Linked DNA regions of Blastopirellula sediminis. The protein of the gene in region 1 interacts with the protein of each later gene in a pairwise test. Links are inferred from orthologs where the notes say so. Each region holds a gene or a part of one and is shown on either strand. Other genes may lie near its edges.

Region 1 (6,531 bases):
GGTGACCTCCGGCCGAATCGCCGGCGGCGCCCATCTTGGTCGCATCGACGTTCAGCTTCTCGGCGTTCTCACGAATCCAGCAAACGGCCTGACGGCAATCGTCAATCGCGGCGGGCCATTGGTTGACGAACTTGCCGTTGCCGGCATCTTTGACCAAACGATAGCTGATGCTGACGGCGACGAAGCCGCGGTTGGCCAGCGCATTTCCGAGGGCGACTTCAGCCCCTGCCGTCTTGTTGCCGCCGCGCCACCCCCCTCCATGAATCAACAAGACGACCGGCCGCGGCTCGTCCGACTCTTCGGCCGGCGAGTAAACGTCAGCGAGCAACTTCAAGTCGCCGACCGTGCCGTAGACGACGTCCCGTTCGATTTTTGGCAACTCGGCCGACAGCGGCGCCACAAGGAAGACCAACAAGGCGAACAACGCTGGAACCGAAATCTTGCGCAGCATGACGGGGCCTTTGTGAGAAGCTTGGGGAGGGTGCGTCTGGACGCGCCGGGGATGGGCATGAGGTGCAAAGCATGGTAGTGCAATTAAAGAGGCAATTGCGTTACCACGCGAATCGATACCTTAAGATTCTAGCAGGGCGTGGTGCGTCCAGACGCACCCTACCTTGTCTATTTCGATAATTTCAGCTGTCCGCTGGGGTAGGCCATTTTCAGCCGCAGACGAGCCGCCGCGCGGTCGATTCCTTCGCGGGTCAGTCGGTCGACGACCATCGGCTCGATCACTTCTTTCTTCTCCGTCGTCACCAGGAAGAAGCAGTAGAGCATCTCGTCGTTCGTTTCTTCTCCCCAGGTAACGCGCTGCGGCGGCGAACTGGGGTTCGACGGATTGTTCTCGGAGTTGTCGTAAGTCGCTTCCGAGACGATCCGGGTTCCCTTCGGCAGGAAGAATGGCTCAGCGTAGACGTATTCGTCTTGCCAGTTGAAGTCCCACTGCGGCATGTGGAGCAGATCGCGAGTCGTACCGTCAGGCAACTCGGCGACCACGTTCATCGTCTGTCCCAACAAGTGCATGTGGGGAATGATGCTGAGCATCGTCACGTCTTCGGTCAGCGTGTAGACCGCTTTCAACTTGTAGTCGCTTTCGCCAGGCGGAATGTCATGCAGAAAGGAAGATGTCCACAGGGCGAACGCCTCTTGCTTCGGCTTGTCGACGAAGTAGATGCCGACCTTCGAGCGATCTTTCTCGACTTTGCCGCTCGGATGGTAATGAATCTGCATCACCAGGTCCGAGCCCTTGCCGAGCAAGCGTCCCAAACCTTCCGGCAACTTGCGCGGCGTTTTGCCCGGCGACCAACCGCCGATGCTGCCGGTCGGCAAAAAGCCGGGGCCCCCGAAGGTGCCGTAGCCTGGCTCTGGAGTCTTAGCGTCGAGCTTCCGCGCGGCGCCGTTTTTGTCGAGGTAAAGGAGCGAGTGATGGACGACGCTCGCGGCGCCCGGCTTGAACTCGACGGTCGCGACATACTTGTCTTCCGGCACATCGAGCGGAATCACAAAGTTCTGATAGAGGTCAGGGCCGTCGGCCGGCACTTCAAACTCGATCGGCATCTCGACGATCAAGTCAGGCTCGCCCAAGTACCAACCTTCCGGAAACTTCGGCAGTTCCGGCATGTCGGCCGGGTCCCCTTTCGCTCGATCGGCGGCGACCCACGCTTTGAGCGTTTCGATCTGCTTGTCGGTCAGGGTCCGCTGCCCTTCAAACTCGCCGTGACGCTCAGCCACTTTCCAGGGAGGCATCAGCCGCGACTCGCAGACCCGTGAAATTTGGCGAGCCCGCTTGGCGGCGTCTTCGTAGGTGACCAGCGAGAAGGGACCAACCTCCCCTTCGCGATGACATTGCACGCAGTTGGCGAAAAGAATCGGCGCTACGTCGCGGGTATAGGTGACGTCGGCCGCTTCGCCTGGCAGCGGAGCGTATGATTCGTAGAAGCAGCCGACCGCTTCGGTCTTCGCTTCCTTGACCGGCTGACCGGCGACGACCGCGGCGACGGCGTCTTCCAGCGTATGCTCGGTCGCTTCGGGACGTTTGCGACCGATCTCGCGATACATATCGTCGATCCGGCCGCGATAGACCAGTTGGCCTTCGCTATCGAGCACAAACGCTTCCGGAACAAACTTGGTTTGGAAACGCTTGCCGAGCTCGCCATCGCGATCGATCAGGATCGGCAGATCGACCGAGAACTCTTGGGCGAACTTGCGGACCTCGGCCGGAGTATCGGTGACGTCGGCCCAGACGGCGGTCAGCGAGACCGGGCTATCGGGCGTGTTCCACTTTTTGTCGAGCCGACCAAGGAGCGGAAAGTAGCTGCGGGAGATTGGGCACTCGCCGGTGACGAAGACGAAGACGCGGGCCTGCTTCTTTTTGGAGACGGTCGCCAGCGGATGGATCTGGCCGGTCGCGTCAAGCAGCGAGATGTTTTCGGCCAGCGGCTTGCTGGGATTCGGCTCGGCCGCGTGTAAGCTCACCCAAGAGAGAGAAAGCGACAACAAAGCGGCGATGGCAATTCGATCCGTGTTCAAGATCTTCACTCCGTTAGGCGACCGGCGAAACCTGCACCCAGCAGCTTGCTCCACCCAGTCGGCACGTAATCTATCGTTCACTATAGACGTACCCAGCCCCCTGGGGCAAAGGTTGCGTAGCGAAGCGAATTTCCTAGAGATTCTCCCATTTCGCGGCGGCGGCCGGAACTAGGAGCAAAGAGGGGCGGCCCGCCTAAGGATTTTTACGAGCCTGGAGTCCCCAACAGGCCAAGAAACGAAAACGGCGTCCCGACCTGTCAGGACGCCGCATCGCTGTTTTGGGGCGAGTTTATCGCGACGAGATTACTCGTCGTCGGCTCGCAGCCACGGGGTCAGGCTGAGCGTGCAGTCGCACAGTTCGGCGTCCGTGAAGTAGAGTTTGATCTCGCGGGCGGCCGCTTCGGGGCCGTCGGAGGCGTGAACCAGGTTCATCTGGCGGCTGCTGCTGAAGTCGCCGCGGATCGTGCCGGCGGCCGCTTTCAGACCGCTGGTCGCGCCCAGGATGTCGCGGATCACGCGGATCGCTTCCAGACCTTCCAGCACCATCGCCACGACCGGCGACGCGGTGATGAACGCTTCCAGGCCGGGGTAGAACGGCTTGGCGACATGTTCGGCGTAGTGCTGTTTGGCCAGATCCGGGGTGATCTGCATCAGTTTCATGCCGACGATGTTCAGCCCTTTGTCTTCAAAGCGGCTGATGATCCGGCCGATCAGACGGCGCTGGACGCAGTCGGGTTTCAGGAGAATGAGCGAGCGTTCCATATCTATTTAATCTCAAAAGGGTTAGCTGAACCGAGCGATTTTAGAAAATCCTCGCATTCGGCTCAACCGCGGTAAGGGGCGATAGAAAGAAAATAGGCCAGCTTTGCGGGCTGGCCTATCGCTCTTTTGGGCTCATTTTCGCCTTAGTGCTGGACGGCGTGGTCGATGTCGGCATCGTCGGTGGTGTCAGTGACGGCCCCCGGATCGCGGAAGCGGTAGCCGACGCCGCGAACCGTTTCGATCAGTTCCGCTTCGTCCGCCATCTTGCGACGCAGGGCGCGAATGTGGACGTCGATCGTTCGTTCCATCACGACGGTATCTTCGCCGAGGGCGGCATCGATCAGCTCCGAGCGTTCAAAGACGCGGCCCGGCTGACGGGTCAGCGTTTCGAGCAAGCGGAATTCGCTGCGGGTCAGTTGCAGCGGACGACCGCTGGCGGTCGCACGGTGACGGCGACGATCGATCGTGATCCCTTGGCTGGCGATCACGTCGTCGTGCGAGTTGTCGGCGCCACGCTTGCGGCGAACGAGGGCTTTGATTCGTTCCAGCAGAACCTTCACGCTGAACGGCTTGGTGACGTAGTCGTCGGCGCCGAGCGAGAAGCCGATCAACTGATCCGACTCTTCCGACTTGGCGGTCAGCATCAGGATCATCATATCTTTGGTCGACGCATCGGCTCGCAGTCGGCGGCAAACTTCGTGGCCGTCGATCACCGGCAGCATCAGGTCGAGAATGACCAGGTCAGGGGTTTTGATCTGAGCCTGGGTCAGTCCGTCTTGGCCGTCGTACGCCGAGATCACTTCGTATCCGGCTTGACGCACGTTGTACGCCAGGACGTCGGCGAGAGAGCGGTCGTCTTCGACGATAAGAACCTTCAAACGGGCCATCAGTTGTCAATCCTCAACGTTATGTTGCAATAAAGGGCTGTTGCGTATTGGATGCCGTTAGTCGGCTATGCCTGCTAACTCGAAAGTCCCGGCTGATGCCGGACGATTTCGCCTTCGACCAGGTAAATCACGTCTTCCGCGATGTTGCTCGCGTGATCGGCGATCCGCTCGATGTGGCGGCTGGCCGAGAAACAATGCAAGCCCGGTTCGATCTCCGCTTGGGAGGCCTTCATCCGCTCTTGCAACTCATAAATGATTTCGCGATTGAGCGTATCGACGTCGTCGTCCAGATGACGTACGTTCATCGCCGCTTGACTGTCGAGCCCGACGAACGCGTCAAGCGCTCCGGCGACCATCTTGCGCGTGATGTCGACCATCCGCTCCATGCGGCGCGGGATCTCAAAGTTCGGGTATTGGACCAGGCACTTGGCTCGCTCGGCGATGTTGACCGTCAGGTCGCCGATCCGCTCCAAGTCGTTGTTCACTTTCATCACGGTGGCGATGCGACGCAGGTCGACCGCGACCGGCTGGTGAAGGGCCAGCATCTTCAGGCACTCTTCTTCGATCAGCACTTCCTTCTGGTCGGTCAGCTCATCGGCTGCGATTACTTCTTCGGCCAGCGGAAAACTGCGGTTGAACAGCGACTGGATCGATTTCTCGATCATCTCTTCCACAAGCCCGGACAGCGACAGAATCTCTCGATGGAGAGAGTCCAGGTCGCGTTGCAAGTGGCGGCTCATTCGGGGCGATTCCAATCGGGGGGGCCGGCTGTTTAGCCGGGGGGCGTATCTCCTGATGGGTTAAAAATTAACGACGGCCCGTTAAGAACATGTTAACACTAGGTGAGCAACTTCGTTAATTTGTAAAAATCATCCCCGGGGAAGCCGCACGGTAAAGGTACTTCCCTCCCCTACCTGACTTTGCACGGTCACCTCGCCCTCCATCGCCTGGGCGGTATGTTTAACGATCGAGAGCCCCAGCCCCGTTCCTCCCATTTCCCGCGAACGGGCCTTATCGACGCGGTAGAACCGCTCAAAGATCCGCTCGAGCGCCGCCTGCGGGATGCCGATCCCGGTGTCTTTCACCGTGATCGCGACGTGCGAGCCTTCCTCACCCCACGCAACGTCGACCGTTCCCCCTTCGGACGTGTACTTCACCGCGTTGTCGATCAGGTTGCTCAGGATCGTGCGAACCCCTTCCTCGTCCCCCAGCACCGAGATCTCCTCGTCCGGCGGATGGATCCGCAGCGCGATCTGACGTGCGGCGGCGGTATCGCGTTGCGTATGGAGGCACTTCTCGATCACGCCGGCGACCGGCACTTCGGTGATGTCGAACGCTTCCTCGCGCGACTCAATCCGCGCCAAGTGGAGCATATCTTGAATCAGGTCGTTCAGCCGATCGGCCGAGTCCATGATCTGCGATAGGAAGTAGCCGCGGTTCTCGACATCTTCCACGGCGCCCAGTTGTAGCGTCTCGGTATAAGCCCGCACCGCGGCCAGCGGCGTCTTCAATTCGTGCGAGACGCTGCTGACGAACTCGCGGCGCATGTTTTCCAGCCGCCGCAGCTCGGTCACGTCATGCAGCACCATCACCACGCCGGGGCACGGATCGCCCGGCAAGCGATTCGCCTGCAAGCTCAAAATGCGGCGTGGCGTCGTCGATACTTCAAACTCGTGACGATACGGCTCGTCGCTGGCGATCGCCGCGCGGAACGAATCATCGAGCGAGCGGTTACGCGTCAGCTCCAACAGCGGTCGTCCCACCACGTCATCGGCGCGAATCGCGAGCAGCTTCCGCACGGCGCGGTTGGCCAACAGCACGCGCTGCTGGGCGTCGACCGCGATCACCCCTTCCACCATACTGCCGAGCACCGTCTTCAAGCGGTTTGACTCGGCCGTCAGCTGATCGACACGCATGTCGATCGCCGCCTGCATGCGGGTAAACTGCCGCGCAGTATCTCCCAATTCGTCTTCCGCGGCGGCCCAAACATGGCCGGTGTAGTCGCCCCGCTCAACGCCGGCGCAGGCTCTTGTCAGTTGCTGAACCGGAGCGACGACCCGCTCTTCAAACCGCCGCGCGATAAAGTAAGCGCCGGTCAAAATCACCAGCCCAAGCGCCATCGAGCCGACCACCAAATGGTAAGACGCATGCAGTCCGCCGGCTTCGATGTCCTGGCCGACCCGGACGAAGCCGATCGGTTTGCCGTCCGCTTCGAGCGGGAGCACGATGAAGTGAAACGGGCGTCCCGGCAATTGCGGGTCGCTGGTCGCTTCGCCGAATCCGTTCTCCTGCGCCTCCTTGAACTCGGAGAGCCGCAAGACGTTCTCCATCCGCGCGGCGTCTTGCCGCGAATCGA
Region 2 (6,575 bases), on another replicon or contig:
TCGGCTTCGTCCCGATCTCTCTGATCTGCCGCCGGTCGACTGGAAGGCGCTCGAGGAGTGGATCGACGCTCAGATGTCGAGCGTCAAATAGGACGTCTGTTTGCATCGCAGCTGGCTGATGCTAGTTGCAACCTATTAGTGAAAAGGGGTTTGCGACGCTTCATGCCCCTGTTCTGCTAGCGTGCCCCTCCAGAAATCGACCCTCTCTTGGCACGCGAATCGCAACACATTCTTAACCAGTTGCGTAATACCTCTGACTGCCTAGTTTTGTCGCAGGATCGCGATTGCTAATAGGGCAGCCGCCCGAAATTACCGCATCTTATGACCAAGTTTGACTAATTTAGATTGCGATTGCCTATAATTAACGATATCTTCAAAAACCGCTCATCTCGAATTCACACGTCGACGAATTTGCCGTAGCAAGTTGCTGTGTTGGCAAGGATTGCCGATTCTGACAGGAGACGATGCCGTGACGGACATGTACATCGCATACGCGATAGTTGCCTGCCTTTCGTTAACAGCGTTCTTCGCTGTGCGGTCGATCTCTAGAAACTGGTCGCCGGTCGTTCTCGACATTTCTGCAGCGGTGGTTGTGCTGGCCATTACCGGCTATGCCTGGTTCCTATGGGACAACGAAGTCATGTCGAAATGGCTGCCGTTTTCCTCGCTCATGGTGCTAGGGAACTGGTTTCCCATCGGTGCCGCTGCGATGGCGGCGGTCGTCTCGAATCGCCTGAAAGACCAGGGTGCACGACGGGCGCTGCCGATGGGGGCGATGCTTTGCGTCGGCGGGTTTTCGGCGGTTTACCTGGTGCTTGGCGCCGCGCCGCAGTGCGGCGATCTCTGGAGCGCCGATGGGATTTGCTTTCAAACGACGCAAAAAACCTGTTCGGCTGCATGTGCGGCGACGCTGCTAGGGCAGTATGGTTTGCCTGCTTCGGAGCAGGAGATGGCCGAACTCTGCTTCACACGGAAGGGAACTTCCTGGAAGGGGATCTACCGCGGTTTGAAGCTGAAGACGGCCGGAACCGATCTGCAGGTGAACGCCGATAAGATCAGCTTTGAGCAGTTAGCGAAGCTTGATCGGCCGGTTCTGATTCAGGTCGGCATTCAGCAGTGGGAAGCGATCGGCAACGCTCACGGGATTGAAGCCGAGGAAGGCTGGACTCCGGGCACGATGCATTCGGTTATCTGCCTGGGCGTGATCAACGAAAGCCAGGTCTTAATCGCCGATCCGAATCCGAGCATCGGAATCGAGATCTGGCCGCGCGAATCCTTGGAGCGGTTGTGGCAAGGGAAAGCGCTCTATTTCTCGACCGAAGACGCAAGCCATGCCGGTTTGATCGGCAACAATCTGCGTGATCAGTACGTCATTCGCTAGGGCGAGCGGCGGCAGTCGATCAGGCGATCTTCGGTAATCAGCGTATCGATCGGCAAGTCGTGCGCTTCGGTCGGAATCTCCGCTGCGATCTGACATTCAAACGCTAAGGCGCATTTCTTCGTCTCTGGCCCGAGCTGCGCGAGCAGGCGATCAAAGTAGCCCTTGCCGTGCCCGAGTCGGTTGCCTGATGCGTCGAAGGCGACGCCAGGGAGGATCGCCAAGTCGACAACTTCGGGCGATAACGCGTGCGAATCTCGAAGTTCAGCCCGCGGTTCTAGGATGCCGAAGCGGCCTAGCTCCGTTTCGGACAAGTCAGTCAGGTGGAAAAGGCCCAGCTGCTGGTCGTCGATGCAGTAGGGGATGATCAGCCGTTTTCCGGTCGTCAGCAGCTCTGGGAGCAGCGGCCGCGTATCGACTTCACTACGAGCGGCGACGTAGCAGAGGATCGTCTCGGCGTGCAGAAACGGCTCCCAGTCCCAGAGACGCTGCAAAATTTGTTGGCTGCGGTGGGGGCGATCGCTCAGCGCATTGCGGGCTGCTAAATAAGTCTGGCGGAGCGTTTGTTTGCTGGGCGTGGCTTCCGTCACGGGGCGATCGTTTCCGAAAAAACGCTAAGGGATCAGTGAGGGAAAAAGGGGACGACCGAAGAAATGGTCATGCATCGCGATGCTGACGCGAAACGAACCAATCAAGAGCATCAAGATTGCGATCAGCAGCAAGAGCCAGGCATGCCGCGCCGGAATCGACCCGGCTCGCCAGATAATGATGCCGATCGAGACCAGGACCAGCGGTACCCCGACGATTGAAACGAGGGAGAGGAGTGCGCCCAGACCGCCGACGCTAAGGGCGATTGCGGTCCAGGGAATGATCCGCTCCGTCGTCGGCACAGAATCGATCTGAAACGGGGAATCGAGTCGGAGCGGCGCGGCCGCCGGTTTCTCGACCAGTTCCGCGGTGACGACGTCTTCTTGCGCCGTTGCGGCGATTGCGACATCGGCCAAGGTGTCGGCTGGTTTCGCCGCCTCTGACGTGGTGGGACGAGCGTGGAGGTACTCCGGCAAAATCCGCATCCGGCGAACGGGCGGAACGTCCGAGAGGGAGTCGATCTCAAACTCGCGACCGCACCGCCAGCAACGATTGACGGCGCCGATCAGCTCTTCTCCGCAATTGCTGCAAATGGTCGCCACGCTGGTGGATCCGCCTGAAAGTATCTGTGGGTCGACTGGCACTTGCTAGTAGCGTAATCGATATTGGGCGGCGTCGCGAGCAATCGGGCGAACTGCGGATTCGAAAAGAAAAAGCCCCGCTCGCACTAGGCGAGCGGGGCTTCTCGTATTACGAAAGCCTATAGGCGAAGCTTACTTCGCGTTGGCTTCTTTTTCACGTTTGCGTTCGGCGACGACTTCTTCCTGAATGTTCGACGGCGTCGGCTTGTAGCTATCGAATTCCATGCTGAAGGTACCCTGGCCTTGCGTCATGCTGCGCAGTACCGTCGAGTAACCGAACATGCAGGAGAGCGGGATTTCGGCCGTGATGACCGAAGTTTCGCCGTTCGAGTCGGTGCTGGTCACCATGCCGCGTTTGGCGATCGCGTCGCCGGTAACGGGACCTTGGTATTGTTCCGGCACTTCGATTTCGACCTTCATGATCGGCTCGAGCAAGGTCGGCTTCATCTTCATGAAGTTCTCGCGGAAGCAGCCCTGAGCACAAATGCGGAAGGCCATTTCCGACGAGTCGACGTCGTGGTACGAACCGTCTTGCAGGATCACCTTCAGGCCGACCACCGGGAATTCGGCGACCGGGCCCTTCGCCAGCACGTCTTCGAAGCCCTTCTGGACCGCCGGGATGTATTCCTTCGGAATACGTCCTTGCGAGACCTTGTCTTCAAACACAAAGCCGTCGCCGCCATCTTCCATCGGCTCCATGACGCCGACGATATGGCCGTACTGGCCAGAACCGCCGGTTTGCTTCTTGTGCTTGTAGTTGAACTCAACGGCCTTGGTCGGGGCTTCGCGGTACGAAACCTTCGGCGGACCGGTGACGACTTCCACTTTGTACTCGCGGCGAATGCGTTCGACATAAACTTCGAGGTGCAATTCGCCCATGCCCGCGATCAGGGTTTCCTTCGTTTCTTCGTCGGTAAAGACGTGGAACGTCGGGTCTTCCTTGCGGAAACGTTGCAGGGCCTTGCCCAATTTGTCGCTGTCGTCGCGGCTCTTCGGCGCGACCGAAATCTTGATCACCGGAGTCGGCACAAAGATGCTTTCCAGCGAGCAGTAGTTTCGTTCCGAAGCGTAGGTATCGCCTGACGCGCAGTCGATGCCCATCACGGCGACGATGTCGCCAGCGGTGGCGAAATCGATTTCTTCACGCTTGTCGGAGTGCATCCGCACGATACGCGAGAAGCGATCGTTTTTGCCGGTACGCTGATTGACGTAGCCTTTGCCCTTTTCGATCTTGCCCTGGTAAATCCGCATGAAGGTCAACTGACCGTACGGATCTTCCACGATCTTGAACGCCATGCCGACGAACGGCGCGTCGTTGTCGCAAGTGAGCGGGATCAACTTGGTCGGATCGGTGACGTCCTTCGCCTTGTATTCAATTTCCAACGGCGAGGGCAGGTAACGAGTCACCGCGTCCAACAGCGGCTGCACGCACTTGTTCTTATAGGCCGAGCCCATGAAGACCGGGGTGATGTTCAGGCCAATGACCGCATCGTGGGTCACTTTGTGAATCAATTCGGTCGACGGTTCTTCCTCGGCCAGCAACATTTCCATCAACTCATCACTGTAGAGCGAGAGCGATTCGAGCATGTGCTGACGAGCGGCTTTCGCCTTTTCGAGCAGATTGGCCGGAATTTCAGCTTCTTTGACGATTTCGCCCTGGGCGCCTTCGTTGTAGATCGCCTTCATTTCGACCAGGTCGACCACGCCTTCCAGCTTGTCTTCCAATCCGATCGGAATCTGGAACGCGATGGCGTCGACGCCCAGCTTGTCGCGCATCTGCTGGATGACTTTGTCTGGGTTGGCGCCAGTGCGGTCCATCTTGTTGATGAACGCCAGACGCGGAACCTTGTAGCGCTTCATCTGGCGATCGACCGTCAACGATTGGGCCTGCACGCCGCCGACCGAGCAAAGCACCAACACGGCGCCGTCGAGCACGCGGAGGCTGCGTTCCACTTCGACCGTAAAGTCGACGTGGCCAGGAGTGTCGATCAAGTTGATCGGGTGACCTTTCCATTCGACGCTGGTCGCGGCGCTGGTAATCGTAATGCCGCGCTCTTTTTCGAGCTCCATGTGGTCCATGGTCGCACCGTCGCCGCCGCCGCGGACGTCTTCGATCTTATGAATACGACCGCTGTAGAACAGAATGCGCTCACTAAGGGTCGTTTTTCCAGAGTCGATATGAGCGGAAATGCCGATGTTTCGCAGTTTGGCGAGGTTCATAGTAAAAGAGTTCAAAAAAGGTCGAGGTTAAAGGAAAACAACGGAAGCGCGAGCGCTCTGAAATCTGTGGGATCCGACGCAGGTCGGGGGAGAGAAGTCCCAAGGGACGGAGCCGTAGCGAGAGACCTGCGCGAGACAATCTTAATGGATTGGGCGAAACGGACTAGGTCACTTGTGCCGTCCGTTGGCAGCGCACGTCGAACGCCGGGCTAGGCGCGAATTCCTGGACCGACCGTGATCGGACGGCGTTTGGGCAGTCGAGTTTCCACCAAGGAAAACATAGGAATCGCGTCTCGCAAAATCGTAAGTGCTTCAGAGCTACGGCTTTAGCCAGGGAAGTCACTGTCATTTATAGACAGTGATGGTCAATGGCATCCATCTTCCCATTATCCCCGTCTCGTCCGCAAAGTCTAGCCAAGAATCTTCCATCCGGGTAGACAAAATTCATTTACTTTTTACTCAGAAGCGGGAATTACCGAGAAGGTTCGCGAAACGGCTGCTTGGAACTGTAGAGTTTGATCCGTGCGTCAATCTGCTTGGCGTGCGGCTCGGTGGCGATCGCTTTCGCTTGTTCCGCCGTTTTGACCGCCTCGTCAAATTGCCCGAAGTTCGCCTGGGCGGCGGCCACGGTGTCCAAGTACCGTGCGTCTGGCGCGTCGAGCTGGGCCGCCGCTTCGGCCGACAATTGCAGGGCTTGCTCCGCGTCGCGGAGATTGGCTTGTGGACACGTAGCCATCACCCAAGCCATTCCCTGTTTAACGCGGGCCATTTGGGGATCTAGCTGAAGCGCCATGCGGTAATCTCGCAGGGCGCGGTCCCAATAGCCTAGATCGCTGTAGGCGTCGGCCCGATTGGCGTATCCCAAGGGATCTTTTGGCGAAACGCGGATCGCCTGGCCGAAGTCGGCGAGGGCGGCCTGATAATTCTCAGCCAGGTACTGGGCGTTTCCGCGGCTGTTGAACGCCCCGGAGTCGGTCGGTTTCAGCTGAATGGCGCGGCTGTAGTCGGAGATCGCTTGTTGCATCCTCCCGGCCTGATAGTGGAGTTCGCCCCGGTTGAACCAGGAATTGGCGTACTTCGGATTCAGTTCGATCGCCAGGGTAAAGTCCTGGAGCGCCTCTTCGCTCTTTCCGGCGGCGGCCAGGCTGACGCCGCGATTGTGGACGGCGGAGGACATCTTCGGTTGCAGTTTGACGGCCGCGTCGAAGTCGGCAAGGGCGGCCGCATCGAGCTTCGCCGCCTCTTCCGTATCGGTTGTGGCGGCGCCTTTTTCGGCGATCGCTTCACCGCGTTTGTTGTGCGCCCAGGCGTTCAGTTGCGCGAAGTATTGTTCGTGTTCGCTCGGCAAATCGAGCGTTTCCGCTTCGCTGCAGATGTTGATGATAGCGCCATATTCTTCTTCCCCTTTGGCCGACTTGGCCAGATCGGCGGCGCTGCGGACCAACTCGTTGATTCGTGGGGCGTCATCCGCCAGGGCAGGGGAAATGCCAGAGAACGTTAGCGTTACGGCGACGATGAAAGTCAGGAGGAGTGCGCGCATGTTTACTTCCGGGGCTGAGATAAATTGCGACGGCTGCGAACGTTTTCTCTTCAGGTTACAGCGAAAATACCCCTCATTCCAGTTTGGTTTGTAGCGATCGGAGCGATTACGGCGTATTTACGGCGCGACGAGCCCAGGATGTTTCTTTTTCGCAACTGTTTCTTTTTGACAGCAAACGCGAATGGGGTAGCGTTTAGCGGCGTGGAAG

What was found.
Region 2: the proteins of ndk (region 1) and LOC68_RS11195 interact in binary tests that used the Escherichia coli proteins (3 or more experiments, as listed by UniProt). The link is inferred for Blastopirellula sediminis from one-to-one orthologs.

The regions. Positions count from the first base shown.
Region 1 is NZ_JAJKFT010000004.1:1,269,715-1,276,245, reverse strand. What follows is about bases 1,560-4,447. They hold ndk (nucleoside-diphosphate kinase), read right to left. Parts: upstream 3,289-4,447; coding sequence 2,830-3,288; downstream 1,560-2,829. Other genes in these bases: phoU (phosphate signaling complex protein PhoU), read right to left, coding at 4,250-4,447; LOC68_RS08880 (response regulator), read right to left, coding at 3,432-4,175; LOC68_RS08890 (redoxin domain-containing protein), read right to left, coding at 1,560-2,526. In the rest of the region: alpha/beta hydrolase, read right to left, coding at 1-451; more of redoxin domain-containing protein, read right to left, coding at 619-1,559; more of phoU, read right to left, coding at 4,448-4,915; sensor histidine kinase, read right to left, coding at 5,045-6,531. UniProt on the Escherichia coli protein: Major role in the synthesis of nucleoside triphosphates other than ATP. The ATP gamma phosphate is transferred to the NDP beta phosphate via a ping-pong mechanism, using a phosphorylated active-site intermediate.
Region 2 is NZ_JAJKFT010000009.1:943-7,517, forward strand. Bases 174-3,105 are described here. They hold LOC68_RS11195 (5-formyltetrahydrofolate cyclo-ligase), read right to left. Parts: upstream 1,969-3,105; coding sequence 1,378-1,968; downstream 174-1,377. Other genes in these bases: LOC68_RS11190 (cysteine peptidase family C39 domain-containing protein), read left to right, coding at 533-1,381; LOC68_RS11200 (hypothetical protein), read right to left, coding at 1,993-2,568; fusA (elongation factor G), read right to left, coding at 2,740-3,105. In the rest of the region: aroH (chorismate mutase), read left to right, coding at 1-91; more of fusA, read right to left, coding at 3,106-4,827; tetratricopeptide repeat protein, read right to left, coding at 5,300-6,367. UniProt on the Escherichia coli protein: Involved in the removal of 5-formyltetrahydrofolate.